3 regions of the Undibacterium sp. TC9W genome follow, and region 2 is predicted to be linked to each of the others. Evidence: predicted binding sites of a transcription regulator. Region 2 holds the regulator's gene; each other region holds the start of a gene.
The links. The regulator HrcA, encoded in region 2, represses chaperone genes, less so after heat shock. The targets are predictions, from matches to a motif close to TTAGCACTCNNNNNNNNNGAGTGCTAA.
Positions count from the first base shown of each region.

Region 1 (10,700 bases), on a different contig from region 2:
TACGTGTACGGCATGGCTTGTCTACCCTGATCAAGGCAGATATGGTGATCGTGCCTTCCTGGCATGATGACCTGCGCCCGGCTCCCCCTGCGTTGTTGAAAGCCTTACGCCAGGCTCACCAGCGTGGTGCGCGCATCATAGGTCTATGCCTGGGTGCTTTTGTGTTGGCTGAAGCCGGCTTGCTGGATCAGCGCTGCGCTACCACCCACTGGGCATTGTGCAAATCTTTCTCGGAACGCTATCCACAAATCAGCCTTGATCCGAATGTCCTGTATGTGGATCATGGTGATGTGATTACCTCGGCAGGTACTGCTGCCGGTATCGATTGTTGCCTGCATATCTTGCGCACAGAATACGGAGCCGACGTAGCAGCCCATGTCGCCCGGCGTCTGGTAGTTGCACCACACAGGCAGGGTGGACAGGCCCAGTACATTGAGCAACCTGTACCAGCACTAGCAGCCGATGACCGTTTATCCAAAGTACTGGAATGGATGCTGGCCCATCTGGCCGAGCCGCAGCAACTCGATCAGCTGGCGCAAAGAGCGCTGATGAGCAGGCGTAGCTTTACCCGCCACTTCCAACAGCAAACCGGCACGACCGTGGGTAAATGGTTATTGAATCAGCGTCTGGCACAGGCCCAGCGCCAGCTGGAAACCAGCAATCGTGCGATTGATGATATTGCTGCCGATACCGGTTTTGGTACGGGATTATTACTACGCCGTTACTTTGCCCGCGAATTCAGCATCTCGCCCTCTGCCTATAGGCGTGCTTTTCAGGGAAATGCATGATTGCTGCGCGTCATCAGTGATTGAACTGGCATGGAATATGCCTGAAACATCAGCATGAATAGAGCTTAGCCATTAAAATAGCTGACATACTTTCCGGCCTACTAATTGCATCAAGATCATGCCCAGCATATTGTCACTTAGCATTTACCCCATCAAGTCCTGCGCCAGTATCACACTGGAAGCGGCCACGCTGACTGAAACCGGCCTCAGTTTTGAAGGTATACATGACCGCGAATGGATGCTGGTGAACCAGCAAGGGGAATTTCTGACGCAAAGGGAATTCCCCAAGATGGCCTTGATACGGCCAGAAATCCGTAGTGACGGGCTTTACATCCATGCGCCCGGTATGCCTGTGCTGTCACTGAACCCGCAAGAAGATACCAGCACGACTTCAGTCACGATCTGGGAAGAAAATTTCCCCGCCCTCGATTGCGGACAGGCCATGGCAGACTGGTTCAGCAAGGCGCTCGATACGCCCTGCCGGCTGGTGCGCAGCACACCACAGACGCAACGTTATGCGAGTCAGAAATGGACGGGCGACAAACTTGTCGCTACCCGCTTCTCTGATGGCTATCCCATCTTGCTGACGGCATCTGCTTCTCTGGATGACCTCAATCAGAAACTGGAAAAACAGGGGCGCAACGCCCTACCCATGGATCGCTTCCGCCCGAATATCGTGCTGGATGGCATAGAAGCTTTTGAAGAAGACTATGCAGAGAATTTTGAGATCGGCAGCCTGATACAACTGCGCCCGGTCAAGCCTTGTCCGCGCTGCCCCATGCCATCAATAGACCAGAGTACAGGTGAGTTTGGTCCTGACCCGCTGGATGTCTTGCAGACTTACCGCACCAATCCCCTGGTCGATGGCGGCATCACCTTTGGTATGAACGTCATTGTCGAACAGGGCGTAGGGCAATTGCTGCGTGTCGGTGATGCTATCAATATGAATATCGCATTCTAATTACAGACCAATATGGAAAGCATGATGCCAGCGCATACCGATACAGAGCTAGATGAAACACCATCTGCGCTGCTGGAATTGCAGCATGAAAATCAGGCGCTGCGCGCACGGCTGGATAGTTTGCTTGAGCTTGCTCACCGCAATCAAAGCATCATGGCGCGGCACCAGAGTTTTGATTTGAAGATTATTGGCGCCAACAGTTTTCGCGAACTGATCACAAATATTTTCAGCGCACTGGCAATCACCTCAGAACTCGATGTGGTGTCTCTAGTCTTGTTCGATAAAATGGGCGACTTGCAGCAAATGCTGTGCGACCTGAAGATAGACTTGAATGAATTCCCGCACCTGGTTTTTTTGCGGCATGAGGTAGAACTGAGCCAGCCAGAAACTGCATTGCGCAAACCCCAATTGGGCTTGTACCAGAGCCTCGCTTATTCAAGCTACTTCAGCAGCTTCAATAAAAAACCGGCGAGTATCGCCATCATCCCCATGCGCAGGCAAGGCCGCCTGATCGGCTGCCTGAACCTCGGCAGTTTCAAGGCAGACCGTTTCCAGCCGAACATGGCGACTGATTTCATCGAGCGCCTGGGCTCCATCATTGCGATCTGCCTCGAAAACGTCATCAACAATGAGCGCCTGACGTATATAGGCCTGACCGACCCCTTGACGAATGTCAGCAACCGCCGTTATGTCGAACAACGCATGCTGGAAGAAATTGCCCGTGCGCGCCGGCAAAGATACAGCATCGCCTGCATGTATCTGGATATCGATTTTTTCAAACAGATCAATGACCGCTACGGACATCAGGGCGGTGATGATGTGTTGAAGGAGGTTGCAAAAAGAATCAAGAATGAATTGCGTCTCAGCGATACGCTGGGCCGCTTTGGCGGCGAAGAATTTGTTGTGGTGCTGGTCAACACCAATCTGCATGACGCGATACAGGTGGCAGAACGCATACGCAAAAGCATTGCGGACCAGGATTTTATCTTGAGTGAAGCGGGCACTTGCCAGGCTACGATATCCATAGGCCTGACTACCATCGATGAAAATACCAATTACGACAATGCCACCAGCATTGCGCGTGATCTGGTGCTGCGTGCCGACCGGGCTTTATATCAAGCCAAGAATGGTGGCCGTAACCAGGTTCGCTGCTTTTAAAGTACGTGATCTGCTGCAAAAAGACCGTCCATACCTCGCAGGTGCGCCGTGCGTACCGTTTTGACTGACAGCGGTGCGCGCTGTGCACCCTGTAAATTTGCGCAGATTAATTTGCTCAGACTGTCCACGTTCGATACCGTACAGAGTTATGCGCTGATACGGTTTATTGTTACCTCGTTATCAAACCCCATAAATGACGAGAAATAACGAGGCCAGCATGACTACTCAAAACGACCCATTGGTAAAAATCCGCGACATGACCAAAGATGTCAAATTTGGCATGCTCACTACCGTAGATGAAAACAATCACCTGAGCAGCCGTCCGCTGACCAGTCAGCAAGTGGATGATGCCGGCAATATGTGGTTCTTTATTTCTGATGAAGCAAACTACCTCAATGCAGTGCGCCAGCATCCTGAAGTCAATGTGAGTTTTGCTGATGTCGATGACAGCCTGTATGTCTCCATCTCAGGTCGTGCAGAAGTCTTGCGTGACCGTCAGAAAGCAGAAGAGTTGTGGAATGTCATGGCCAAGCCATGGTTCCCTGAAGGTGTGGATGACCCACATCTGATGTTATTGAAAGTGCAGATACATGCGGCAGAATATTGGGATAGTGGCTCAAGCAAGATGACGCAATTGTTTGCGATGGCCAAGGCAGCCATTACTGGCGAGCAGCCGAAAAACATAGGCGAGCATGGGAGTTTGCGTCCGTAAGCTTGCCATAGCATGCTTCAATAGGTAGTACAACGCAGAGCAGCATAAGCGATTGATGAATCGCTTATGCTAGCTGCGGCTTTTGTTTTTCCTGCAGCAGTTCGTATTTGGTCTGCAACTGCTCAGGCGTTTCGCGCCATTCAGGATTAAAAGGAATGCAACTGACCGGGCAAACCTGCTGACATTGCGGCTCAGTATAATGGCCTACGCATTCGGTACATTTATGCGGGTCAATCTCATAAATTTCCGGCCCCATGTAAATGGCGTCATTAGGGCATTCGGGTTCGCAGACATCACAATTGATGCAATCGTCTGTAATCATCAGGGCCATGTTGTCACTTCACTTTCATGTACTACTTGAATGTACTTCAGTACTTGCTTTAAGACTTGCTCTCGGCCAGCAATGCGACCTTCTTCTTCAGCCAGCGATCGACTGAAGGGAACACAAATTTTGATACATCACCACCGAACATGGCGATCTCACGCACTATGGTGCCTGAAATAAATTGATACTGATCAGACGGGGTCAGGAACAGGGTTTCTACATCAGGCAGCAGATAACGGTTCATGCCTGCCATCTGGAATTCATATTCAAAGTCAGACACGGCGCGCAAGCCACGCACGATGACGCGTGCATCATTCTTGCGCACAAAGTCTTTGAGCAAACCGGAGAAACTCTCTACCTTCACGTTCGGATAATGTCCCAATACTTCATTGGCAATTTCCAGACGTTCATCGAGGGAGAAAAATGGATTCTTGCTTTTGCTATCCGCCACACCCACCACCAAAGTATCAAAAAGACCGGATGCGCGACGCACCAGATCTTCATGACCGCGTGTCAGCGGATCAAATGTTCCCGGATAAACGGCTGTGACCATCTTCACTCCCTTTTTTCGCAATCTGCATAAGGATATGCACCAAGTTGAGCAGGCATTATGCCTGATTTTCGTGCGCCTCATGCGGCAAAATGTTGCGTTGCAGTATATGGAAGTACACACTACCGGCTTTATCGGCACGGATAACTTGCCATTCGTTTAATAATTTAGCTAATTTTTCATCTGTCGCTGCATCGCCAGAAGATACCTCCAGCGAAAATTCTGATTCGACATAAATACAGCCTTTAGCGCTCAATAATGGTGCGCAGGCTGGCAGGATGCGCGCCAGCCAATCCTGCTCAAAAGGAGGATCAAGAAAGATCACATCCATTTTCTGAGCCTGGTTTGCCATGCCCTCGACTGCCTTGAGTGCATCTGCCCTCAGCAATTTGCATTGGCTGGCTTGCAATTTATCGCGGACTTGTTCCAGTTGCCTGTAAGCTGGCGTATGCGCTTCCACCATAATGACTTGCGCTGCACCACGGCTGGCGGCTTCAAAACCCAGAGCGCCACTGCCAGCGAACAAATCCAGGCAATGCACGCCGCTCCAGTTATTGTGCAGCAAGTGATTGAGCCAGTTGAACAGAGTTTCCCTGACGCGGTCTGGCGTAGGACGCAAACCCTCGGCATCAACAACACTGAGCAGGCTGCGCTTCCACACGCCGCCTATGATGCGGACTTGATGGTGTTGACGTTTTACCGGTGCTGCTTTTGCAGCCGTGTTTTTTGTTTTTTTATTACTATTTGTTTTCATTGCATGCTTGCTACGGCTAAATCTGTTTATCTTGCGCTGTCTGTTAAAATGGCAGCATTCTAATATCAGGGCTGGCTATATGCCGCCCGCACTCCCAAATATCCCGATGTTTAGTTTTTTCAAAAAGAAGCCCAAAGAAGAGGCACCCGTTGTTGTGGCTGAGCCCGCGCCAGTTGTGACTGTTGTCACAGCGCCAGCCAGCCATGCTGCCGTTGTCCCTGCTGCTAATACTGCCCCTGCGGTGGACCTTACACCAGCTCAAACCCCTGCACTGACAGAAGTGCTTGCTACCAAGCCGCAAGAACCTGAGCAAAAACGCTCATGGTTAAGCCGCCTGAAAGCCGGGCTGGCCAAAACATCCTCGAATCTTACCACCCTCTTCATTGGTGCCCGCATTGATGATGATTTGTATGAAGAACTCGAAGCTGCCCTGCTGACCTCGGATGCTGGCGTCGAAGCTACCCAGTTCCTGCTGGATGGCTTGAAGAAAAAGGTCAAGGAAGAAAAGCTGACCGATGCCGAACAAGTCAAAGCTGCCCTCAAAGTCTTGTTGCTGGAAATGTTAACGCCTTTGCAAAAGCCTCTGGAACTGGGCCGTTATCAACCTCTGGTCATGATGATCACTGGCGTCAATGGTGCGGGCAAAACCACGACCATAGGCAAGCTGGCAAAGCATATGCAAACCCATCAGCAATCGGTTTTGCTGGCTGCGGGCGACACCTTCCGCGCTGCGGCACGTGAACAACTGACGATCTGGGGCGAGCGCAATAATGTCACGGTGATCTCGCAAGAATCCGGCGACCCGGCGGCAGTGGCGTTTGATGCAGTAGCATCTGCCCGCGCCCGTGGCACTGATGTAGTCATGGTAGATACGGCTGGCCGCCTGCCTACCCAGTTGCATCTGATGGAAGAATTGAAAAAAATCAAACGTGTTATCGCCAAAGGCATGGATGGCGCGCCGCAAGAAGTCTTGCTCATCATCGACGGCAACACTGGCCAGAATGCACTGGCCCAGGTCAAGGCCTTTGACGATGCCCTGCAACTGACTGGCCTGGTCATCACCAAGCTCGATGGCACTGCCAAAGGTGGCGTGCTGGCAGCAATCGCCAAGAACCGCCCTGTACCTGTGTATTTCATCGGTATAGGCGAGCAGATTGAAGATTTGCAACCATTTAACGCCCAGGAATTTGTTGACGCCCTGCTCAGTTAATTGCACAAAAAAAGGCCAAACGCGATCATGATTGAATTTGAACACGTCAGCAAACAGTATTCGCAAGATGTTTATGCACTCAAGGATGTTTCATTATCAATTGCTGCCGGTGAATTGATTTTCCTGGCTGGCCCGTCTGGTGCCGGTAAATCGACCTTGCTGAAGATGATTGCAGGCATAGAAAAACCGACGTCAGGGCATGTCAAGGTCAATGGCCAGGACATAGGCAAACTCAAAGCCAGCAGCCTGCCTTATCTGCGCCGCAAGCTGGGCCTGATTTTGCAAGACCAAAAATTATTGACTGACCGCCATGTGCTGGCGAATGTCATGCTGCCCATCATCGTCACCGGCGCTTCCCACGCTGAAGCTGAGACCCGTGCCCGCATTGCGCTGGAAAAAGTTGGCCTGCCAGACAAGGCTTATTCCCTGCCGCTGGCTTTATCCGGTGGTGAGCAGCAGCGGGTGGCGATAGCCCGTGCCATCGTCAACCGGCCGCAGATCATTCTGGCGGATGAACCTACCGCCTTTCTGGACCGTGACAATGCCAACAAGGTGCTGGGTGCACTGAAGGCTTTCCAGAGCGCCGGTGTCACCTGCATTATCTCCAGCCATGATGAACAATTTCTCGATCAGGCCAGCCGCGTGATTTACCTGAGCCAGGGCCAGGTAGTCAGTACCTGGAAATCCTCGCTGGCCGCCTGATCCTGCAGTACAGAATAACAAGGAAGAATTCATGACCAACTGGTTTCGTCAACACTTGTTCGCCATCAAGAGCGCGTTCGGCCATTTGCGTGGCAGCCCGGGTAATTTCCTGTTCAATGTGCTGGTAGTGGCGATCGCGCTGGCCTTGCCCATCGCCGGCCTGACCCTGATAGAAAATATACGTCCCATCTCGTCGCAACTGTCCATAGAACCTGAGATCAGCATCTTCGTCAGCCCGGACACACCGAGGGCAACGGCCACAGCCTTGTCGATACCACTGAAAAAATTGCTGAAAGAGAAAAACATTACGGCCAACCTGAACTTCATCCCCAAGGACAAGGCCCTGGCCAGTCTCGAGCAATCATCCAACCTGGCAGAAGTCTTATCTACATTGGGTGGCAATCCGCTGCCTGATGCCTATGTCTTGTCCATGTCGAATAGTGATGCGGGCAAGATAGAGGCGCTGGTCGAAGAAATAAAGCAAATGCAGGATGTCGATGTCGTGCAACTCGATTCCGCCTGGGTCAAGCGCCTGGCAGCACTGGTGCAAATCATGCAGCTTGGTTTGTTGTTCCTGGCTGCCACTCTGGGTGTGGTGGTGGTGGTCGTGGTGTTTAATGCCACCCGCCTGCAAGTGATTTCGCACAGGGCAGAAATTGCCGTATCGCGCCTGCTGGGTGCGACCAATAGTTTCATTCACAAGCCTTATTACTATACCGGCGCCTTGCTGGGCTTGCTGGCAGGTGGCCTCGCACTGGGCCTGATTGCGGCATCCCTGCAACCCTTGAACAAGGCAATTGCAGAATTTGCTAAATTATATGCATCGGAATTTCACCTTGCTCCGTTGGGTATCGTACAGAGCGCCATACTATTGGCTGTTAGCATGTTGCTTGGGTTGGTTGGTGTTTTTCTGTCGGTAAGAAGGCAATTGGCGCGCGCAAGCTGAATTCTTCGCGCCATTTGCTCAATAAGCGCACAATAAATCTGTTCTTGCTTCGTCTTCATAGTGCTGAAGCTTGTTGGTACTTGGTGATTACTAGTGTTCTCTATTAGTCGCTAGTGATCGTGCACCATTGCAGCAGTCTGCGCATCGTGATTTTTGCAACAGGCTTTTACAATTTGCATCGAATTGATTGCAACTTTCCACCCAGGCATCTATCTAAGCACTATACATGTTGTAAATGAATGCTTGTTTTTCAATAGATTTATTTGATGAACTTCATAGAATCTGAGTATTAGCACTCTTCTCAAGAGAGTGCTAATATAGGAACTTGAAAGTGCCAAAAGGAGTAATTGATACTCTTAAGGCAGCAATAAGGAGGAAAAATGGCAACTACATCGACACAATTGATCCCTGCAACAGACAGCACAGCGCTGGCTTTAGGTTTTAGTGGCACGCTGGGTAATATTGATGCCTATATTTCTGCAGTCAATCGTCTGCCTATGCTCACGCATCAGGAAGAGATAGACTTTGCGAACAAATTGCGTAATGACAATGACCTGGCTGCTGCGCAGCAACTGGTTATGTCACATCTGCGCCTGGTCGTATCGATCGCCCGCGGTTACCTCGGCTATGGCTTGCCCCATGCTGACTTGATCCAGGAAGGCAATATCGGCCTGATGAAAGCCGTTAAACGCTTTGACCCTGACCAGGGTGTACGTCTGGTGTCCTATGCCATGCACTGGATCAAGGCTGAAATGCATGAGTACATTTTGAAAAACTGGCGCCTGGTCAAAGTAGCAACGACCAAAGCACAGCGCAAACTGTTCTTTAACCTGCGCAGCCATAAAGAAGGCCTGGACGCGATGACACCAAAGCAAATTGATGCACTGGCATCAACGCTGGATGTCAAGCGCGAAGAAGTCATCGAAATGGAAATGCGTTTGTCCGGCCACGATATTGCTCTGGATGCACCAACGGATGATGACGATGAAAAGTTCGCTCCTATCGCTTATCTGAAGACTGAATCCGACGAACCTACCCGTGTGCTGGAAACACGCCAGTATGACCGTCTGCAAAGCGAAGGCCTGGAATCTGCCCTGTCCAAACTGGATGCACGCTCACGCCACATCATAGAATCACGCTGGTTGAAAAATGATGATGGTACAGGCTCCACCCTGCACGAACTGGCCGATGAATACGGTGTGTCTGCCGAACGCATACGCCAGATCGAAAGCGCAGCCCTGAAGAAAATGAAGGGCAGCCTCAGCAGCTTTGCATAATCAAAACATGCTGTAGCAAAAGAAAAAGGCACTCGCGAGAGTGCCTTTTGTTTTATCCAGCGGCTTTGTGGCCATTTTTGTGGCCGGGTGCGGGACTATTCGTGGTCGATTTCGCGGCCAATTTCGCCGCCAATTTCGTGGCCAGAGTGCCGTCTGCTTTGTATTCTTTGCCGCCTTACTTCAGCAGGATTTTCAAATCATGGGCAACAGGTTCTGCTCCCTGTCCATGGCGCAAGAATAAACGGATGCGCCCCTGAGGATCAAATACATAACTACCCGCTGTATGGTCCATGGTATAGCTGCCGGGTGTTTTGCCTTCTACCTTTTGATAAAACACTTTAAATTCTTTGGCAACTTTGGCCGTTGCGGCAGCATCGCCAAACAAACCCAGAAAGCGTTTGTCAAAATTGGGGACATAGTTGGCCAGCAAAGCCTGGGTATCGCGTTCAGGATCCAGGGTCACAAACAGGACCTGCACCTTGTCGGCATCAGGTCCTAGCAATTTCATGACACTCGCCATTTCTGCCATGGTGGTCGGGCAGACATCCGGGCATTGGGTATAGCCAAAGAAGATGACTACCGCCTTGCCCTTGAAGTCTGCCAGGGTGCGCTGCTTGCCATTGTGATCCGTCAGGGCAAAGTCTTTGGCGTAATCAAGGCCAGTCAGATCGGTGTTATTGAATTTTTCCTGGGCTGGCATGCAAGCCGCCAAACCGAGCAAACTCAGCGCCATCAGCATACTGGCGAGGTGCTTCAGAATTTTCATAGCTTGATATAGTGATCAATCAACAAAGCTGCAAACAGCAGGGACAGGTAGATAATAGAATAGGCAAAAGTCTTGCGTGCCAGTACATCATCATAGTGCTTGTAAATGCGCCACGCATACCACAGGAAGATCACGCCCAGAATAATCGCGCTTATCAGGTAAATCAGACCGCTCATGTGCACCGCATAGGGCAGCATGGTGGTGGCAAACAGCGCTATCGTATACAGCCAGATGTGGAAGCGGGTAAATTCCAGGCCATGCGTTATCGGCAACATCGGCAGGCCGGAACGCGCGTAATCATCGCGCCTGTACATGGCCAGCGCCCAAAAATGCGGTGGCGTCCAGACAAAGATGATCAATACCAGCAACCAGGCCTGCATGGGCACATCGTTTGCCACTGCTGCCCAGCCCAGCGCGGGTGGCATGGCACCTGACAAACCACCGATGACGATGTTCTGCGGTGTTGCCGGTTTCAGGATGATGGTATAAACGACAGCATAGCCAACAAAGGTCGTAAATGTCAGCCACATGGTCAGGGGATTGACCATGGT
Region 1 is NZ_JBMPPJ010000014.1:145,150-155,849, reverse strand. It holds gene ACO0LN_RS19835 (GlxA family transcriptional regulator) at 1-788, shown strand, start outside; gene ACO0LN_RS19830 (MOSC domain-containing protein) at 907-1,749, shown strand; gene ACO0LN_RS19825 (DUF484 family protein) at 1,774-2,907, shown strand; gene ACO0LN_RS19820 (pyridoxamine 5'-phosphate oxidase family protein) at 3,125-3,619, shown strand; gene ACO0LN_RS19815 (YfhL family 4Fe-4S dicluster ferredoxin) at 3,684-3,950, opposite strand; gene coaD (pantetheine-phosphate adenylyltransferase) at 4,000-4,497, opposite strand; gene rsmD (16S rRNA (guanine(966)-N(2))-methyltransferase RsmD) at 4,553-5,248, opposite strand; gene ftsY (signal recognition particle-docking protein FtsY) at 5,328-6,458, shown strand; gene ACO0LN_RS19795 (cell division ATP-binding protein FtsE) at 6,486-7,160, shown strand; gene ACO0LN_RS19790 (cell division protein FtsX) at 7,192-8,106, shown strand; gene rpoH (RNA polymerase sigma factor RpoH) at 8,487-9,383, shown strand; gene ACO0LN_RS19780 (SCO family protein) at 9,559-10,149, opposite strand; gene cyoE (heme o synthase) at 10,146-10,700, opposite strand, start outside.
Region 1: rpoH (RNA polymerase sigma factor RpoH) is a predicted target of HrcA. The motif match lies at 8,396-8,422, and genes of this name have one in related genera.

Region 2 (10,700 bases):
CGCGGTTTTCTCTGCGGCAGCGGCAATCGCTGCCTTGCCAGCATCATCAAAACCCGTGGTGCCGATAATCATCTTGACGCCGTGAGCAGCGCAATATTCAAGATGCTTGAGCGTACCTTCAGGGCGGGTGAAATCGATCAGGTAGTCGGCATTTGCGAGGCCAGTTGCCAGGTCAGCAGTAATGTTCACGCCGCAAGGCTTGCCCAGACTGGCCGCAGCATCCGTACCCAGGGCTGGTGAAGCAGGCACGTCCAGCGCGCCAACCAGGACCATATCACCGGCATTACTGATTGCTTCGACCAGCATTTTCCCCATACGGCCAGAAGCCCCGGCCACGGCAATTTTGAGTGCAGTCATAACAGCTTATTTCTCTTTTTTCTTCGGCGCATCGGTCTCTATCACCGATTGCACGCGGTTCAGGCCCAAAGCGGATTCTGTAATACGTGCCAGGTATTCTTTTTCAGTCGGCAAATTGCCGCCTTCAAATTTTGCTACCGTGCCATCCTTGAAAAACACCGACACGCGGCTGGTGATACGTTCACCATTTGGCTTGGTAAGGCGGAAAGGGTAATCCCAGCGGTCTTCATGGAACATATCGGTCAGCAAGGCTGTACCAAGGATAAAACGCACTTGCTCACGTGTCATACCTTCTTTTAACTGTGCCACCATTTCCTGGGAAACGAAGTTACCTTGCTGTATGGGAACGCGGTAAGGTGAAATAAAGGCCAGCACCTTGCCAAAACCGGTGGGCTCCACCACTTGTGCACCATTTGCATCACTAGGGGTGCCAGATGTTGCATATACTGAAGTTCTGTCAGCCGATGACAGCAGGGGAATAGGTGATGAACATGCTGTCAAAGAAGCCAGCACTACCAGACCCGCTACACGGCTCATCTTATTCCGCGTTAAACCTGAAAACAACAGTTGCATAGATAACCTCTTAATTGAGCAACAAGCCCTAAAACCCGATATCATAAAGCAGATAGCAATTTTTTGATCGAAAACATGACAAACAGCACCTCCAACCTCAAAGCTAGCGGTCTGAAAGCCACCCTGCCCCGACTGAAAATCCTGGAGATCTTCCAGAACAGCCCGGTTCGTCATCTGACAGCAGAAGATGTATATAAGATCCTGCTGAACGAAAATATGGATGTCGGTTTAGCAACTGTATACCGCGTACTGACCCAGTTTGAACAGGCTGGCCTGTTAAACCGTAATCATTTTGAGACTGGTAAAGCCATTTTCGAATTGAACGAGGGCTCACACCATGACCATCTCGTTTGCCTCGATTGTGGCCGAGTGGAAGAATTTTTTGACCAAGAGATAGAGCAACGCCAGCAAACTGTCGCTCTGGAGCGTGGTTTCAAGATTGCCGAGCATGCCTTGGCGATTTATGGCAACTGCACCAAGCCCAATTGTGAACACAAGGCTTAACCCAGGGAAATAGTCCCAGATCCCCCTTGCAAGCGCACGGGCCTACCTGCACCGTGCGCCGTACTGCCTACCTATTGATCTTTGCTACCACTGCTTCCACTGTGTTTATGATCTTCTGTGCATTGAATGGCTTAAGGATATAGCCGTGTATGCCAGTTTTAACCACCTCGGTAATCGTATCCTGATCCTTATTGGCTGTCACCATGAGCACCCTTGCCTCTGGCAGCAGTTCCCTGATACGTGGCAAAATTTCAGTGCCACTGATCTTGGGCATGACGATATCCAGCAAGATTAAATCTGGCTTCAACTTCAATGCAAGTTCCAAACCACTGCCGCCGTCAGTTGCTTCACCAACAACATGATACCCCTCGCTCCTCAGGATGACCCTGAGCACCTCGCGGGTTACATCATTGTCATCAATCAACAAAATCTTTGCGTTTTTCTTTTCCATAGCAACCCTGCTCCGGATGAATGTGTGCCTGCCTGCTCCGCCAGTTCCTACCCTGTATTATTGACTTAAGGCATTAGATAATAATTTTGACGTAATGTCCACGATCGGTATCACTCTTTCATACGCCATGCGTGTGGGCCCTATCACACCCAGGGTACCCACGATCTTGCCGTTCACCCCATAGGGCGCTGTGACAATACTCATTTCTTCCATGGGTACAAGTTGTGATTCGCCGCCGATAAATATCTGCACACCAGTTGCCTTGCTGGATACATCGAGTAATTGCATGAGGCTGTTTTTTTGCTCGAACATATCGAACAGCTTGCGCAATGAGCCCATATTTGATGACAGGTCTTGCACATTCAGCAGATTGCGCTCACCAGAGATAACAACTTCGTCATTATCTTCATCCATGGCATTACTACCTGCTTCAACAGCGGCCTGCATAAGCCTGGTCATATCATTCTGCAGTTGCCGCAACTCATTATTGATGCGGGAACGCGCATCGGTAAAACTCAAACCGCCAAAATTCTGGTTCAGGTAATTGGCGGCCTGCACCAATTGTGTCGGTGTGTAATCGACATCCGTCAACAAAAGGCGGTTATGGACTTCTCCACCCGGTGTGACGACCACAAGCAAGATGCGTTTTTCAGACAAACGCAAAAATTCAACCTGCTGAAAAATCGACTCTGTACGTGGTGTCATGACGACACCGGCAAATTGTGACAGAGACGACAAGATTTGTGCCGCATTGGTAATCAGCTTTTGCGGCGACTGCGCGTTCATATTCGATTGCAAGCTGGATTGCAGGCGTGTATCCATGCCCGTAGCATTGATATCTTGCACAGTAAGCAATTTATCGACAAAAACCCGGTAGCCTCTGGGGGTAGGGATACGGCCAGCAGAAGTATGCGGGCTTGCTACAAAGCCCATTTCTTCCAGGTCGGCCATGACGTTACGTATCGTCGCCGGGGATAATTCCAGGCCGGATATTTTGGACAAGGCGCGGGAACCTACAGGCTGGCCATCAGCGATATAACGCTCGACCAGGGCTTTTAATAAAGTTTGTGCGCGGATATCTAGTTGCATGGTTTCATTTTATGCGTTCATGACTGACATGAACATAGAAAAATTCATAGCCATAGAGTCAGGTCATGCAGATTGGCAAATTCTGCATCCGGCTTGATATGCAGATGGCGCTCATCTTCAATTTTTAAACCCTGACGGTTCATCCAGCCGCCTTTTAATCCTGCCTGTTGCGCACCTTGCACATCCAGCAATAAATCATCGCCTACATATAATACTTCTCCAGGTTTCAGGCCCAACGCCTGGCAAGCGGCCAGAAATATCCTTGAATCAGGTTTGGCACAGCCAAAACGATAGGCAGCGATAGACACCTTGAAATGATGCGCCAGGCCTATCGCCTGCAAATCGGCAAAACCATTCGAGACAGTGCCCAGGAGCAGTTTTTCATGCAAAGCCTGCAAGGCGGGTTTGACATCGCTGTACAAATCGACTTTGTTACGGGCGTCGGCAAAAACGGCCATGGCCTGATCGGCTTTTTCGGCAGCGACCCCATGTTCATCAAACACCTGTTTCAGCAAGGTATGGCGCAAGGCCCATAAATCATATTGAAAACGCTGGTCACTGGCTACCAGCACATTCCTGCGTTCACGCAATTTTTCTACATTGTAATTTTGCGCAACCACGGGCGCATATTCATGCAACCATTGCTGCAAGGCTGATTCAGCATGACGAATAACCGGTGCAACCGGCCACAAAGTATCATCGAGGTCCAGCAAAACTGCTTTAATTGCCATAAAGAGCACTCATTCCATTCATAGATGCCCTAATTATGTTCTAATCTCAGGCATCATGTCACCCTACCTTTGTTTATGACAATACAGGCCAAAACCATTGCACTTGTTGGAAAATCGAATGCGACAGGCATTGCTGACTCGATTAAAGAACTGGCCAATTTTCTCGCGAGTGCGGGACACCGCGTCGTCATAGAGGCAGAAACAGCGCAATACCTGCAGTTGAGCGAATTCAGCAGCATGCCTGTGCCTGAGATAGGCAAGCTGGCCGATGTCGCCATCGTAGTGGGTGGCGATGGCACCATGCTGGGCATAGCACGGCAACTGGCACCCTACAATATTCCTCTGATTGGTATCAACCAGGGCAGGCTGGGTTTCATCACCGATATTGCGCTTGACCGTATGATCCCTGTCATCACCGAAATGCTGGATGGCAAATATGTGTCTGAGCGCCGCAGCCTGTTGCAGGCCATCGTGACCCGCGATGGCAACCAGATTTTCAGTGGCGTGGCTTTCAATGATATCGTGGTCTCGCGCGGTGCAGGCTCAGGGATGGTGGAATTGCGGGTAGAGGTAGATGGACACTTCATGTACAACCAGCGCTCGGACGGTCTCATCGTCTCGACGCCGACAGGCTCCACTGCCTATGCCCTTTCTGCCGGTGGCCCGCTGCTACACCCCAGCCTGTCAGGCATTGCAATGGTGCCGATTGCGCCGCATGCCTTGTCGAACCGGCCCATTGTCTTGCCAGACAGTAGCGAAATCGTCATCACCATAGTGGCCGGGCGCGATATCAGCCTGAATTTTGATATGCAAAATTTTGCCAGCCTGCAGCATCAGGACAGGATTATCGTCAACCGTTCTGCCCATACGGTGACCTTCCTGCATCCTCCCGGCTGGAATTATTACAACACCTTGCGCGAGAAACTGCACTGGAATGAATATCCATCGGTAGAGGGTGCACTGAATTAATTTTTTCGCCCACTCTTACGAACACAGAAGTCACAGGCTGTTGCTAGAATAGCGATTTCGCTATGCTGGCTGGTACTTTCCGGCACCATTTTCTTAACAAACTCCTTCATGTCTGCCCATTATGTTGCGCACGCTTGCCATACGAGATTTTGTCATTGTTGATACGCTGGAGCTGGAATTTTCTTCAGGCTTCAGTGTGCTGACCGGTGAAACCGGTGCGGGTAAGTCCATTCTGATCGATGCTCTGACCCTGGCCCTCGGTGGCCGTGGCGACGCCAGCATGGTGCGCGAATCTGCCAGCAAAACGGATATCAGTGCAGAATTTGCCGTGAATGAAACACTCGCCGCCTGGCTCAAAGAACATGAATTCTTTGACCAGGATCAGCCACTGATCTTGCGCCGTACCATCGATAATGCGGGCCGTTCAAAAGCGTGGATCAACGGCATTACCGCGACGGCTGGTCAATTACGCGAAATTGGCGATATGCTCGTGGATATCCATGGCCAGCATGCGCACCAATCCTTGTTGAAAACCGAGGCACAGCGCGATTTGCTGGACATGCAAGGCGGCTTGCAAGCGCATGTCAGTGAAGTTGGTTTGCGCTACCGTGCCTGGCGCAATATCAGCAAGCAACGCGAAGAATTTGAAACCAATGCCAAGAGCGTCCTGCAAGAACGCGAGCGTCTGGAATGGCAGGTTGGCGAACTCGATAAATTGCAAATCAAACCTGGTGAATGGGAAAGCATCAGCCAGGAACATAGCCGCCTGGCCCACGCTGCTAGCCTGATGGAAGGTGGGCAAGAGGCGGCGGCATTGATTTCTGAATCCGAACATCCGGTCCTGTCGCAACTGACGACCATCCAGCAAAAACTGTTGAAGCTGCTTGATTATGATGCGGCGCTCAAGCCAGTCACCGACGCGCTGGAATCTGCCTGCATCAATTTGCAGGAAACCACTTATGCGCTCAATGTTTACCTGAGTCGCACCGAGCTAGACCCAGCCCGCCTGCGCGTAGTGGAAAACCGCGTAGAAGCAATCCACACCACGGCACGGCGCTTTCACGTTGCACCAGAAAAGCTGCATGAGGAGTTTGCCACGCTGTCAGCCCAGTTGGCACAGTTGTCAAATGCGACTGATATGGATGCCCTGAAAGCGCAGGAAGAAAAAGCCAGACTGGCATACCTGCAAACGGCGCAAAAACTCAGCAAAACCAGACAAAAAGTCGCCAAGGATCTGGGCACAGCAGTCACTACCGCAATGCAAGACCTGAGCATGGGTGGCGGTAGTTTCTCTGTTGCACTCAATCCTGTGGAACCTGCCGCCTATGGACTGGAACAGGTGGAATTTTTGGTCGCAGGCCATGCCGGTGTGCAGGCAAGGCCGCTGGCCAAGGTGGCATCTGGTGGTGAACTCGCGCGTATATCGCTGGCAATTTCTGTCATCACTTCTTGCGCTACAGCCACCCCCACCCTCATATTTGATGAGGTGGATAGTGGTATAGGCGGTGGCGTGGCTGAAGTGGTTGGGCGTTTATTGAAACGCCTGGGCCAGGACCGGCAAGTCTTGTGCGTTACGCACTTGCCACAAGTGGCCAGCCAGGCTAACCAGCATTTCCAGGTCAGCAAGGCCAACCAGAATGGCAAAACCGTTTCACAGATAGAAGCACTCGATAATAAACAAAGAGTGGAAGAAATCGCCCGAATGCTGGGCGGCATAGAAATTACGGCGACTACGCGCAAACACGCCAGAGAATTATTGGCATCTTAAGAAAAAAATACATCATGCGCTTCCTTAAAGAACCTGAATATTCACACGGCAAAATCGCCAAGACAGCCGTGGTGCTGATCAACCTGGGCACACCAGATGCACCGACGACATCGGCAGTTCGCCGTTATCTCAAACAATTTTTATGGGACAGGCGCGTGGTTGAAGTGCCGCGCCCGATCTGGTGGATGATCTTGCATGGGATTATCCTGCCCTTTCGTTCTGGTCAGTCAGCAAAGAAATACGCCTCGATCTGGACCAAGGATGGTTCACCATTGAAAATACATACGCAAAAACAGGCAGCGTTATTGAAAGGCTATCTGGGTGAACGTGGGCATGAAGTGCAAGTTGCCTATGCCATGCGGTATGGCTCGCCCTCCATACCGGAAGTCTTGCAAAAATTAAAAGCAGACGGTTGTGAACGCATATTGATACTGCCAGCCTATCCACAATATTCTGCCACGACGACTGCTTCCAATTTTGACGCTGTCGTTCAGCATTACCAGCAAGTCAGGAACATGCCTGAACTGCGCTTCGTCAAGAATTATCATGACCATGATGGTTATATACAGGCTTTGCGCGTGTCGGTCATGGATCACTGGCAAAGCCATGGTCGCCCGGACAAACTGGTCATGAGTTTCCATGGTTTGCCCAAAGCCTTTTTATTGCGTGGCGATGCCTACCATTGCGAATGTTATAAAACCGCAAGGCTGCTCGCAGAAAAACTGGGGCTGGGCAAGGATGATTACGTAGTCACCTTCCAGTCACGCCTGGGCCGTGCAGAATGGCTGCAACCTTACACGGCACCCACCGTGGCAAAGCTGGCCAAGGAGGGCGTTAAACGCATAGACGTGATTTGCCCCGGCTTTATCGCTGACTGCCTGGAAACTCTGGAAGAAATCGCCATGGAAGTGAAGACCGATTTTCTGAAAGCAGGTGGCAAGGAATTCAATTACATCCCCTGCCTGAATGAATCACCGGCGTGGATGCGCGGCCTGGCTGAAATTGCAGAGCAACATCTGATAGGCTGGCCTACCATGATCACCGCCAGCGTGCGTGAACAACAAAAGCAACAAGCCCTGATCAGCCGCGCAGAAGCGAAACGCCTCGGTGGAGAACCCTGAGGCAGCAATGGCAATAACTTATTTTATCGGCGATATCCAAGGCTGTGCCGACCAGTTGCAAAGCCTGCTCAAAAAAATAGAGCAGACCGAACCAGATGCGCAATATTTGTTTGCAGGTGACCTCGTTAACCGTGGTCCCAAATCGCTGGCCAGCCTGCGCCTGATACGCGATTTGCAAATCGCTGGCCGGGCAGAATCCGTACTCGGCAACCATGACCTGCATTTGCTGGCTGTCGCCAATGGCATACGCAAAGCAAGTCGCAGCGATACCCTCGACGACATCCTGCAAGCACCAGACCGTGAAGAATTGCTCGACTGGTTAAGACACCGGCCCATGGCGATTTCACAGCACCAGCACTTATTGATACATGCAGGCATCTTCCCACAATGGTCAGCAAAGCAAACCATGAAACTGGCGCATGAAGTTGAAACACAGCTACGCGGTAAACACTGGCTGGATTTATTACGCAATATGTATGGCAATACCCCGGCACAATGGCAGGATGATCTGGAAGGCTATGACAGATTACGCTGCATCATCAACGCACTGACACGCATGCGTTTTTGCAGTGCAGATGGCGTCATGGACTTTGACAGCAAGGATGGTCTGGAAAGCGCACCGCAAGGCTTTGCCCCCTGGTTTGATCTGTCACGTGCCAGTGAAAAAACCACGCTGGTATTTGGTCACTGGTCCACCCTGGGCCTGATCTTGCGTGACAATCTGATCAGCCTTGATACCGGCTGCGTCTGGGGTGGTAAACTGACTGCCGTTGCGCTGGAAGACAGGCAAGTCGTACAGATAGATTGTCCGCAGCAGCAAAAGCCGGGATAAAAGTACCATAGGTGCTTTTTTTAAATAGTTAGCTCGACCTGATTAAATTTAATATGAGCATATTTTGGTACGAAGGTATATTGATCTTATTGGGATTGGTAATTTCAATATTTATTGGCCGTGCGACCAAAGATGGTAGCGGCTACGGTCTTGTATTTTTTTTCGGGTTAACTTCCATTTTATTGGCTTTTATTCTCGCAGTTGCCGGAGTATTTTCTTTTACATTTCTGTGTTCAAATATTTCTATTCTATGCGTAGAAAAGGACGACAAAAATTTCTGGGCTCAATCCTTATCGCTGATCGCTATACCCTTGTATGTTTTGGTAATGATACGCTTCAAGAATACGGATGAGTAAGGCTATCGATCCAAATTAAAGTAAATCAAATTTCGTCACTCAGCCCTAATTCTTTCATCACCGCTGCACGCGCCACTTGCGCCACTTCCCTGCGGTGCGCACCTTCGGTAGGAATCGCAGGCAAGCGTACCAGTTCTGCCGTCATGCGCGGTGCCAGCAGGATGATGCGCATGCTTTCTGCAAAAGTCATGTCACCAATAAAATCAGCGGCAGGGTGAAGCTGCCCCTGCGCATCAAGATAGCGCACAACAAAGGGTTGCACAGGTACATGTGCTTCTATTGCCGCTTCAAACAGGTTGGCGTGAAAAGACAGCAAATTGCCTTGCGCTGCTGTTGTACCCTCAGGGAAAAACGCAATGCGCTTGCCTGCTTCTATCTGATGTACCAGGCCCTCATAGATACGGCGCACATCGCGCTGCCTGCCGCGTACCAGAAAAATTGTACCGGCCTTTTCACATAACCAGCCCAGCAAAGGCCAGTTGCGGATGTCTGACTTGGCGACAAAGTGGCAAGGATGCAGGGTATTGATGACAAAAATATCCAGCCATGACACATGGTTGGAGACTATCATCGCAGACGGATTCACAGCCCCCTCGCTTTTATCCTTAAAAGCAACATCCACAGTACAGATGGCCAGCAATTTGACCGACCAGTGACGAACCAGCTCATCTCGCCTGGCATCAGAAGAAAACGGAAAGATCACGGCACAAGTCAGCAGACCTGCCGTGAGATGGAGAAATATCCGGAAAAAATGCCAAACGATCATACTGACTCACAAAAATACTCACGTAGAGTAACAATTAAAAATAGCCAAGCTGAATAAACAAAAGCTGGAGTAAGGCTATACCTGCCTGTACTCCCACTCATCCCACTCTTCCCACTCAATCAAACGAATTTCACACTGAGCAGTTTGGATCACGACCTCAGCCTGCTTCAGGCACGCAGTCTTGCCACTTCCTCTTTGGCATCTTCATCAATCAAGACACTCACTGACTCTGCATAATGCACATTGGAGCCGCGTTTTTTGACACCTGAAATCCAATACTCTTCATGGGTATCGGCGTCAAAAAAATTACCGGATACTCCACCTCCGGTACATGCCTGCAAGGATTTTCCACGGTAGTAAACTGTTCGCCCTGTTTTGGAAAACTCAACCCACCCTATGCGCGCAGCAACGCCATTGATCAAGCCGTTTTTATTTTCCACATACATGACGCGTCTTTGTTCGCCACGGGTAAGTTGATTACTTTTCATCTGCGATGTTAATGCAAGGTATCAAAGGCAATATGCCCTGACACTATCGTGGCCTTGACCACGCCTGGCAATTCATAACCCAGGAAAGGCGTGTGCTTGCCCTGACTGGCGAGGGCTTTGGCTTCTACCTTCCAGCGTGTGACAGGATCAAAGATGCAGATGTCGGCTGTCTGGCCTACGGCGATGTGCCCGGCTGGCACACCTGCCACTTTTGCTGCATGCTGACTAATCTTGGACAGGGCCAAAGTCAGGCTAACGTCACCACGGCTGTCTTCTGCCCATTTCAGTGCCAGTGACAACAATAATTCCAGGCCGGTGGCACCGGGTGAGGCCTCAGCAAAGGGCAGCAATTTTTCATCATCATCGACCGGTGTATGGTCTGAGCATATCGCATCGATGGTGCCGTCTTTCAATGCCGCAGAAATGGCATCGCGGTCACGCTGGCTGCGTAAAGGCGGGGTCAGGCGGGCGTTGGAATCAAAGAAACCGATATCGGCGTCCGTCAGATGCACATGGTGAGCACCAACGTCACAGGTCAGCGGCAAGCCCTCTTTCTTGGCCTTGCGTATCAACTCAAGACCAGCGGCAGAAGAGATGCGACACAGATGTACTTTCGCACCAGTAGCACGCATGAGTTCAAACAGGGTATGCAAGGCAATCGTCTCTGCCATGACAGGTACGCCAGACAAACCCAG
Region 2 is NZ_JBMPPJ010000011.1:114,242-124,941, reverse strand. It holds gene dapB (4-hydroxy-tetrahydrodipicolinate reductase) at 1-357, opposite strand, end outside; gene ACO0LN_RS17015 (outer membrane protein assembly factor BamE) at 364-894, opposite strand; gene fur (ferric iron uptake transcriptional regulator) at 1,006-1,434, shown strand; gene ACO0LN_RS17005 (response regulator) at 1,502-1,885, opposite strand; gene hrcA (heat-inducible transcriptional repressor HrcA) at 1,943-2,974, opposite strand; gene ACO0LN_RS16995 (HAD family hydrolase) at 3,019-3,705, opposite strand; gene ACO0LN_RS16990 (NAD kinase) at 3,781-4,674, shown strand; gene recN (DNA repair protein RecN) at 4,796-6,442, shown strand; gene hemH (ferrochelatase) at 6,457-7,563, shown strand; gene ACO0LN_RS16975 (symmetrical bis(5'-nucleosyl)-tetraphosphatase) at 7,571-8,395, shown strand; gene ACO0LN_RS16970 (lysophospholipid acyltransferase family protein) at 8,777-9,517, opposite strand; gene ACO0LN_RS16965 (1-deoxy-D-xylulose-5-phosphate synthase) at 9,685-10,005, opposite strand; gene ACO0LN_RS16960 (dihydroorotase) at 10,014-10,700, opposite strand, start outside.

Region 3 (10,700 bases), on a different contig from region 2:
CACCGGCATTTGCAACGATTTCACGCAGAGGTGCTTCGATTGCTTTCAGAACCAGTTTGATACCTGCTTCTTGATCAGGATTGTCGCCCTTGATTTCGCCAGCAGCTTGACGTGCGCGCAGCAGGGCAACGCCACCGCCAGGAACAACGCCTTCTTCTACGGCAGCGCGAGTTGCATGCAGAGCATCTTCAACGCGTGCTTTTTTCTCTTTCATTTCAACTTCAGTTGCAGCACCAACCTTGATCACAGCAACGCCGCCTGCCAGTTTGGCAACGCGTTCTTGCAGTTTTTCACGGTCGTAGTCAGAAGTTGCTTCTTCGATTTGCGCGCGGATTTGTTTAACGCGTGCTTCGATACCAACAGCCTGGCCAGCGCCATCGATAACGGTCGTGTTTTCTTTACCGATTTCGATACGTTTAGCTTGGCCCAGATCAGCCAGAGTTGCTTTTTCCAGTGTCAGACCAACTTCTTCAGCGATCACTTGACCACCGGTCAGGATAGCGATGTCTTCCAGCATGGCTTTGCGACGGTCGCCGAAGCCTGGAGCTTTAACAGCTGCAGTTTTCAGGATGCCACGGATGTTGTTCACAACCAGAGTTGCCAGCGCTTCGCCGTCTACATCTTCAGCGATGATCAGCAGTGGGCGGCCGGATTTTGCAACTTGTTCCAATACTGGCAGCAGGTCACGGATGTTCGAGATTTTTTTGTCGAACAACAGGATGAACGGGTTTTCCAGGATAACGGATTGTTTTTCTGGATTGTTGATGAAGTATGGTGACAGATAGCCACGGTCAAACTGCATACCTTCAACGATGTCGAGTTCGTTGTCCAGGGATTTGCCGTCTTCAACAGTGATCACGCCTTCTTTGCCGACTTTGTCCATTGCTTTTGCAATGATGTCGCCGATGTTTGCATCGGAGTTAGCAGAGATGGAACCAACTTGAGCGATTTCTTTGTTGGTTGTTGTTGGCTTGGACAGCGTTTTGATTTCAGCAACGATGGCTGTAACCGCTTTGTCGATACCGCGTTTCAGATCAGTTGGGTTGAAGCCAGCTGCTACATATTTGAAACCTTCGCGAACGATGGCTTGTGCCAGAACTGTCGCTGTCGTTGTGCCGTCACCAGCGTTGTCAGAAGTGCGGGAAGCCACTTCTTTCACCAGTTGTGCACCCATGTTTTCCAGCTTGTCTTTCAGTTCGATTTCTTTAGCTACAGAGACACCGTCCTTAGTGACTGTAGGTGCGCCGAAAGAGCGTTCCAGAACAACGTTACGGCCTTTAGGGCCCAGGGTAACTTTAACTGCGTTCGCCAGGATGTTGACGCCATTGACGATTTTCGCGCGTGCGTCATCACCAAAAATTACTTGTTTAGCTGCCATATTAATTCTCCGAATTCTTTAATTGATATCGTGGATGTCGATTACTTCTGTACGACCGCGAAGATATCTTCTTCACGCATCACCAGAACTTCGTTGCCGTCAACTTTGACAGCCTGACCAGAATATTTACCGAACAAAACGCGGTCGCCGACTTTAACGTCCAGGGCGCGCACAGTACCGTTGTCCAGCAATTTGCCAGGACCAACAGCCAGCACTTCACCTTGATCTGGCTTTTCAGCAGCAGCGTCAGGCAGAACGATACCGGATGCGGTTTTTGTTTCTTGATCCAGGCGTTTCACGATCAGGCGATCATGCAGGGGACGAAGGTTCATACTAGCTCCTTTAAATTTGCGAGTAATTACTATTGGAATTCAATTAAGCTGGGGAAAGACTTTGTTAGCACTCTCTCCCAACGAGTGCTAAGTATATGGGCGGGGGTTGGGCTTTTCAAGAGCTAAAAAAGGGATAAACTAATATTTCTTTAATAATCAAGGGTTTGGCAGTTTTTATCAGCATGATTTTGTGATGATTTCCATGTTTTTGAGATGTGGTTTCACAAAATAATTGTATTTTTATTTCCTTTTGGAAATTAATTTCCGCTCATTTATTGGGTTGATATTGTCTAATTTGAAATTTTTTCCGCCTCTTTCTGACAAAACTGTCATCTAACTGTCACCTCTCTGTCCAGGCAGGGCTTCTACACTTTCCATCGTCGCGCATGGGTTTGCGGCTTGTGTTTATACAAATCATGGAAATTTCAAGGAGCAGGATGATGGTAACAGGTGGTGTCCTTTCGGGTTTTGACCGGGGTGAGGGTAGCTCGCTCAAAGTTTTATGTGCTGGCGTGGGTATCAGTCTGATGTTGTGCTTTTCACCAGCAATGGCGCATGAACATCATCATGGCCCCGCTGTGGCTTGTGCTGCGGATAAAGTTGATGGCAGCAAGCCAGTTTTCATGGCAACCACAGCGAAGCCGTTCGCTGCGCTGATGGATGATGCCATGCAGCTTATGGATGAAGGTATGAAATGTGCGCCCATGAATGGTCAGAGTGAGCATGACTTTATGAGCATGATGATTCCTCATCACCAGGGTGCCGTCGATATGGCCAAGGCGGTTTTACTGTATAGCAAGGACCCGGCCGTCAGGAACCTGGCACTGGGCATCATCGCTGAGCAGCAAAACGAAATCAAACTCATGCAGCTCTGGTTGCAGCAGCACCCTCAGGCTGCCGGCAAATAGTTCTTACTCATTAGTCACTCAGTCGTTACTCCGCCAGAGTTTAAAACCTGGGTTATTCCTCTCACTTCAAAAAAAATCATCATGAAAAACAAATCAGCGCTCGCATTGATTGCGGCAAGCACTCTTATCGCACACACAGCCTGGGCCCTGCCTTCGGCGCGTGATCGGGTATATACGGCAGACCAGAACAGCAATACCATCTCGGTATTCAACCCCGCCAGCAATACCCTGGTCGGGCAGATCAGGCTCGGTAATCCGCGTCCTGATGTCTTGTCGCCCTTGTACAAGGGGCAGATCAATGTGCATGGCATGGGGTTTTCGCCAGACCATAAAACCTTGCTGGCGATAGCCAATGGTTCCAACTCGGTAGTATTTATTGATACTGCCACCAACAAGGTCAAGGGCACGACTTATGTGGGCCGTTCGCCGCATGAAGGTTTTTTCACGGCAGATGGTAAAGAGGTCTGGGTGGTTGTGCGTGGTGAAGACTATATCTCGGTCATAGACCCAGTTACTTTCAAGGAGACGCGGCGTATACAGACCGACCTGGGGCCGGGCATGGTGCAATTCCATCCTGCTGGCAAGCTGGCCTTTGTGGTGTCGAGCTTCACGCCCATGGTCGATGTGATTGATGTAGCTACGCATGAAGTCATCAAGCGTATCAAGGTGGTCAGCCCGTTCTCACCGTTTTTGCAATTTACGCCAGACTTTAGCCAAGTGTGGATGACGCACAAAGACGTCGGCAAAGTCACCCGCATCGACACAAAAACGCTGGAAGTGACCGGCGTGTTTGATACCGGCTTTATTTCCAATCACCTGGCTTTTGCCAACATTGATGGCAAGACACTGGCCTATGTAACCATAGGCGGTGAGAATGTCGTCAAGGTATTCACGACAGAAAAAGAGCCCAGATTGCTGGCCAGTATTGCAACCGGAGCCTTGCCACATGGCATATGGGCGTCGGACGATCACAGCCGCATGTATGTCGGGCTGGAGAATGGTGATGGCGTTGATGTCATTGATACCGTCAGCAATAAAGTCATTGCCCACATGGCTGGTGGCCAGGCCCCGCAGGCGCTGGTGTATGTATCTAACGTGGTCGAGAGTGGCGATAGTGCCAATGGTGCAGCGAATCTGGTCCCGCGTAGCAATAATGAGCCGGTGAACATAGGTTTGAAACCCGTGAATGGTGAGGGCAGGGGCTTTGTCGTGTTGCGTAATCTGGGTATAGTCGATGCGCTGGAAGTGGCCTTGTTCAAGCTCAAGCCAGAAACTGTATATACGGTTTATCTTGATGGGCAAAACACCGTATTGGGCCGTTTGAAGACCGATGCGAAAGGCGCAGCCAATGCAACTGTGATAGGCCCTGTGAGGGAAGCGATAAAGGCAGATGCCAGCATCAAAGCTCAACGACTGATTGTCATGGAAGGCAGTAAGGCACTGAATGCAGAGTTAGCTGTGATGGTGAGCACAAATTAATCCAGGCGATGGCCGGATGGTAGAATCCGGCCATCAACGCGTCATGCATACAGGATACGGATGACCATATTAGTCATAGAAGATGATCAGAAAACCGGCGACTACCTGAAGAAGGGTTTGCGCGAATCAGGCTATGCCGTTGATCTTGCCAGGAATGGCGTTGATGGCCTGCATCTGGCCATGGAGCAAAGCTATGAACTGGTCATTCTTGATGTCATGATGCCCGGCCTTGATGGCTGGACAGTGATGCAATCGCTGCGCAGCAAGCAGGATATGCCTGTCATCTTCCTGACTGCGCGCGACCATGTCGATGACAGGATACGCGGCCTGCAACTGGGCGCAGATGATTACCTGGTCAAACCCTTTTCATTTACTGAGCTTGTGCTGCGCATCCGTACCCTGTTGCGCCGTGGCGTCAGGCGCGATGCCGACATCTACCAGGTCGCCGACCTGCAGCTTGATACCGTGCGTCATAAAATCACCCGTCAAAATTTACCCATCGTATTGACCAGTAAAGAATTCATGTTGCTGCATCTGCTGATCAAGCACCAGGGTGAGGCATTGTCGCGCACTATCATCGCATCCCAGGTATGGGACATGAATTTTGACAGTGATACCAATGTCGTTGATGTTGCCGTCAAACGCCTGCGTGCCAAGCTGGATGCGCCGTTTGAGAAAAAACTCATCCACACCGTGCGTGGCGTGGGCTATATGTTTGCGGAAAATCCATGAACTTCTGGCGTGTATGGAGCCTGACCCGGCGTGCGACCACACTGTTTTCTGTGCTGGTTTTTGTCATCATGAGCAGTCTTGGCATGTATTTATATACCTCGGCCAGGCAGGCTTTGGAGCAACGTGCTGACTATACCCTGATAGGCAGGGTAGAGCACTTCCGTACCCTTTTCCGTGATCTCTACAATATCCAGCAGATGGAAGCACACCCCACCTTGTTTGAAAGCATGCTCGGCAATGAACAGGATGTGCGTATTTTTCGCAGGCTTGGTGATGCGCCTTTCATCAACGTCAATCCCGGGGCGATGTCACCGCCAGCGATGAAGCCGGTTGATCTCGGCGTGCCACTGACGCTCGCTGCCTTGCGTGACGGTAAGCGCGATGATGGCGTGCGGGTACGCTGGGTAGCAGCCCTGGCAGAAGTGGGCAATCATAAAGACAAGGTGGAAATCATCGCCGCCTATGTGATGACGCAAGAATCTGGTGTGCTGTCAACTTACCTCTTGCGCGTGATTGCCGCAGTTGCATTGACGGTGTTGCTGACCAGCGTATTGAGTTACCTGATCTTGCGACGCGGCCTCTTGCCTGTCGCGACGATGAGCCGTCAGGCCGGGCAGATCAGCCCTAAAAACCTGTCCTTGCGCCTGTCAGCAGCAGATATGCCGCCGGACTTGCGCAAGTTGGCCCTTGCATGCAACGACATGCTGGACAGGCTGGAAGCAGGCTTCCAGCAACTTTCTCAATTCTCATCAGACCTGGCGCATGAATTGCGCACACCCGTCAATATCCTGATGGGCCAGACCCAGGTGGCCTTTGCGCAGGTCAGGGAGGTGGATGAGTATGAAAGCCTGCTTGAATCCAATCTCGAAGAATATGCCCGGCTGGCGCGCATCATCGAAAACATCCTGTTTCTCGCTCACATCGATCATGCAGGTTTTGTGGTCGAAAAAGAGCCGCTATCAATGGCAGCAGAGATGGGCAAGCTCATTGATTATTTCGACATCCTGGCACAAGAGCGCGACATGCATTTTGCTGTCGATGTCGGTGGTATTGATGGCATGGTCCATGCCAATCCCCTGATGCTGCAGAGGGCACTCAGTAATCTGTTCATCAACGCCATACGACATGGGCAAGCCGGGAGGGTGATACGGGTGAAAGCCATCGCAAGCACCGAAGGGGCGAGGATCAGCATCATCAATCAATGTGCTGCCATAGAGCAGCCGCAACTGGACAAAATGTTTAACCGCTTTTACCGCGGTGACAGCGCCCGCAACAGCCATACAGAATCAAATGGCCTGGGCTTGTCCATCGTCAAGGCTATTGTCGATTTGCATGGCGGACATATCAGTGTCAGTTATAACAAGAATGAACAGGCTATTGTTTTGGAGTTGTTTTTCCCGGCGTAAAAGAGGCGGATCATTCAGCATTAAATTTTTTTAATATTTATGTTGGTTATATAACCAAAATTACTTGTATTTTGGACTTTTCTGGATTAGGCTTCAAATATTGGTTGATTAACCAAATATTGAAAATAGCTCACATGCAAGCTCCGAATGATATCTTTGCCAAACATTTACCCGTTCGCGTGGTCTTGCTGACTGGGCCCATGGGCAGCGGCAAATCGTGCGCAGCCAGGTGTTTTCAGCAACTGGGCTTGCCCGTCATCGATACTGACTTGATCGCCAGGGCAATACATCAGGACCCGCAACATCCTGTGATGAAGCAGATTGCACAGGAGTTGCCGCAATTACTGGCAGAAGATGGCTGTTTGCGGCGTGGTAGCTTGCGCGCTGTGCTGACGCATGATGCACATGCCAATCGTCGCTTGCTGTGCCTGCTGAAGCCTCATGTGCTGGCAGCAATGCGGCAATGGACTGTGCAGCAAACTGCGCCGTATGTGATCTGGGCAACCGCGCTCTTGCCTGATGAACCTGGCGGCTTCATGTACGATAGCGCTTTGCTGGTGCATGCTGACGCTCAAATTCGTCTGCGACGCGTGCGTCAGCGTAACCCTGACTGGACTGAAACTGAGATCAGGCAGGTTTTCAATATGCAGGCCACATTGGATCAGTACAAGGAATACGCCGATGCCATGATCGTCAATCAGGGCAACATCATGGAACTGGAACAGGCAGTCTTGCAGCAACACCTTACTTTTATGTCGCACTGGAGCACACAATGAAAAAAATCGCATTCTCTGGCACTCTGGACCCGATCACCAATGGTCATTTATGGGTGATACAAGAGGCCCGCGCTTTGGCAGATGAAGTGGTGGTTTTTATTTCTGAAAACCCGGTCAAGAAGCCGCAGTTTGATGCGATCGAACGCAAGGATATTATCGAGCGTAGCGTCGCTGAATGCGGCTGGCACAATGTCAGTGTGGTTATCGTCAAAGGCGATTACACGGCCCGCGCCGCCAAGCGCCACGGTATTGAGTATCTGGTACGCGGCATACGCAATACCTCAGACTTTGATTATGAAAACCTGATACAGCAAACCAATGTCGATGTGCTTGATGGTGCCAAGACTATTTTTGTAATGCCACCGCGTGATCTTGGCTCGGTCAGTTCCAGTTTCGTGCGGGCCCTGCAGGGACCAGTGGGCTGGCACTGGACGGTAAAAAAATTCATGCCCATGCCCGCTTATATCGCCTGGATCAAAAGCTGGCTGCGTACAGACTGGCAAAAACTTTGGGAGGGGGCTGGTGTTGAAACCAGCAAACTGGACCACTGGTTTGATTATCTGACTGGTGATGAGGCCTATGGCGCAGCACGCCGGACTTATCATAATCTGGATCACCTGGTGCATGGCCTGAGTGAGATATCGGCTTGGGCGAGTAATACGGGCGCCAGCAAGACTGATGTAGCAATATTGAAAAAAGCTTTCTGGTTCCATGACGCAGTCTATGGCGGCTCTGTTGGCAAGCATGCTGGTCTGTCTAATGAAGAGCAAAGTGCCAGGTTGTGGCTGGATGCCAGCTTGGGATCAGAGCATGCGCAGGAGGTGGCTGACCTGATACGGGTGACAGATCACTTCCAGAGTGCAGGCCTGAGCCACCCCTTGAAAGATGCCATGCTCGGTGTTGATCTGGCGATACTGGGGCAGGCGGCGGACACTTATGATGCCTACGCGTCAACTGTAAGGCTTGAATACAGTGACGTCGATGATGCCACTTACCAGGCGGGCAGGGCGCGTGTATTAAGCCATTTTGAGGCACAGGCAGTAGCTGGCAACTTGTTTTCTGATATTTGGTTTGCTGAGCTCTACACCAGCCAGGCGCTGGTGAATATCAGGCGTGAAAAAGCCTTGTTGAAATAGCCCTTTTCTCAGGGCCACATTCGTATTCCTGGCACATCCGCTCATTCACATAAATGTGATTTTTTGTGAATGAGCAACTTTTTGCTCAAGAAAACCGCGAAAATAGAAGCTGAGTAAAAAACTGTCGGTTCACCATCACCTAGGCGAACTCAAGACAGGCACTGATCCCGTCATCATTTGCAGTTCTTACATGACAGGATACGCGGAGGCAGGAATGTGGATTTATCGTTTGGTTGTTTGCTTGTGCGCCTGCATGGCCTTGTTCATGCCTTGTGTGGTTATGGCTATGACCGTCACCTTTCTCAATCCGGGTAAATCCGATGAAATCTACTGGGTCACCGCCAGCAACGGTATGTCGGCTGCCGCCCGCAGCCTGGGCATCCATCTCGAAGTCATTTATTCTGAACGCGATCATTTAAAGACGCTGGAATACGCTAGGCAAATTGCTGCCCGCCCGGCTGGCAAGCGGCCTGACTATGTGATCTTGTCGAATGATTATGCTGTCGGTGCCGAAGCCCTGCGCATACTGGATGCCGCAAACATCAAGACTTTTTTTGCCTATAGCGGTATCAATGATGCTGGTGACAGGGAAAAAACCGGTATGCCACGTCAGTTTTACAAGGGCTGGTTGGGGGTGCTGGAACCGCAGGCAGAAGATGCGGGTTACCTGACCGCACGCGCGCTGATACAACGTGGCAAGACAGACAAAATGTTCAGTTCTGATGGCAAATTGCACATGCTGGCAATTGCCGGGGACAGATCCACGGCGACATCGTATAAACGCACTGAAGGTATGCGCAAGGCTGTTGTAGAAGCGAATGTGGTACTGGATCAGGTCGTCTATGGCGACTGGAACCGTGCCAAGGCACAGGAGCAGAGTGTCTGGCTGTATCAGCGCTATCCACAGACCAGGCTGATCTGGGCCGGGAATGATTTGATGAGCTTTGGTGCGATGGAAAGCTGGCGCGCCCGCGGTGGCAAACCAGGGCGCGATGCTCATTTCAGTGCCATCAACACCTCGGCTGAAGCTTTTGCCGCATTGGAGTCCGGGAGCCTTACGGCGCTGGCAGGCGGCCATTTCATTACCGGTGCATTTGGCCTGGTGATGCTATATGACTATCACCATGGCAAGGACTTTGCTGATGAAGGCCTGGAGCAAAACAGATCCATGTTCATACTGTTCACACCAGAAGAGGCCAGGCGTTACGAGCAATTGTTTGGCGCGCAGAATTTTGAAAAAGTGGATTTCAGGAAGTTCAGCAAATACCTGAACCCTGCCATCAAAAAATATGATTTCAGTTTCCGGCATTTATTGACACAGTCAGACCAGCGCAAATGAGCAAGCAAGTCCTGCAACCGATCGCCAGTTTGTTGATACGACGTGTCTTCAAATGGGTGATCCTGTGCGTGATCTGTATCAGCAGCCTGCAAGCCTGGCTCAATTACCGCGCCATAGAAGAAAACTTCACGATGACTGTGGATGATGTGGCCCATGCGCATCTGCCTTTATTGTCTGTCGCTATCTGGGATATAGAGCCGCAAACCATACAAAAGCAAATCGATTTGATTTTGAAGAATAAAACGATTTCTTATGTGGCCATCAAGGCCAGCACCGGGCAGCAATTTACAGGTGGTGATGTCAATCGCCTCGGAAATGGCCAGCACATGAAGTTCAACATCCCAGCCCCGGCAGATGCCAGCAAAACAGTGGGTACGGTGGAGTTTGTCGTCGATAAGACTATCTTGCGCAAGGAATTGTTGCGCAGCTTTATTATCGTCATTATCGAAGTCATCATCCTGTCGATTTTTATTTTTATGGCGGTCGTGGCGATATTGCGGCGTGATCTTGAAAGGCCTATGCGACAACTGGCAGATTTTGTCAAAAACCTGCAAGCCAACCAGCTCGCGACCAAGCTGGAATTAAAACGCAAACCGGAGGACGGATATAACGAAATTGACCTGGTCGTCGATGGTTTCCACACCATGCAGGACAGTCTGCAAAAACATATCGCCAACCAGGATGCACTAGTCGCTGAGCGAACCAGCCAGCTCGAAGCAGCGATGAAAACCCTGAAGCAATTATCGATTACCGATGGCCTCACCAGCTGTTATAACCGCCTCTTGTTCAATGAGCGCATGCCTGCAGAAATCCAGAGAGCCGTGCGTTACCAGCGCCATTTGTCGCTGGTGTTTTGCGACATAGATTTCTTCAAGAAAATCAATGATGAGTATGGGCATGCAGTAGGCGACACTGTGCTCATCGCTTTTACCCAATGCCTGGCCGATGAGTTGCGTGCTGATGTCGATTGGATAGTCCGCTACGGCGGCGAAGAGTTCATCATGGTCTTGCCTGAGACCAGTTTGCTGGCCGCACTTGAAGTCGCAGAAAGAATACGCCAGAAAGTCGAACATCAACTGACCATACGTCTGGCCAATGGCACCATGCTACACATCACCGCCAGTTTTGGGGTGGCTCAATTGCAAGCGGCCGACAATATGGAAAGCATGGTGCAGCGTGCTGACGAATGCCTGTACAAAGCCAAGTCCCAGGGG
Region 3 is NZ_JBMPPJ010000002.1:194,508-205,207, forward strand. It holds gene groL (chaperonin GroEL) at 1-1,378, opposite strand, end outside; gene groES (co-chaperone GroES) at 1,420-1,710, opposite strand; gene ACO0LN_RS03175 (DUF305 domain-containing protein) at 2,238-2,618, shown strand; gene ACO0LN_RS03180 (YncE family protein) at 2,700-4,097, shown strand; gene ACO0LN_RS03185 (heavy metal response regulator transcription factor) at 4,158-4,829, shown strand; gene ACO0LN_RS03190 (heavy metal sensor histidine kinase) at 4,826-6,235, shown strand; gene coaE (dephospho-CoA kinase) at 6,370-7,011, shown strand; gene coaD (pantetheine-phosphate adenylyltransferase) at 7,008-8,147, shown strand; gene ACO0LN_RS03205 (ABC transporter substrate-binding protein) at 8,434-9,486, shown strand; gene ACO0LN_RS03210 (GGDEF domain-containing protein) at 9,483-10,700, shown strand, end outside.
Region 3: groES (co-chaperone GroES) is a predicted target of HrcA. The motif match lies at 1,775-1,801, and genes of this name have one in related genera.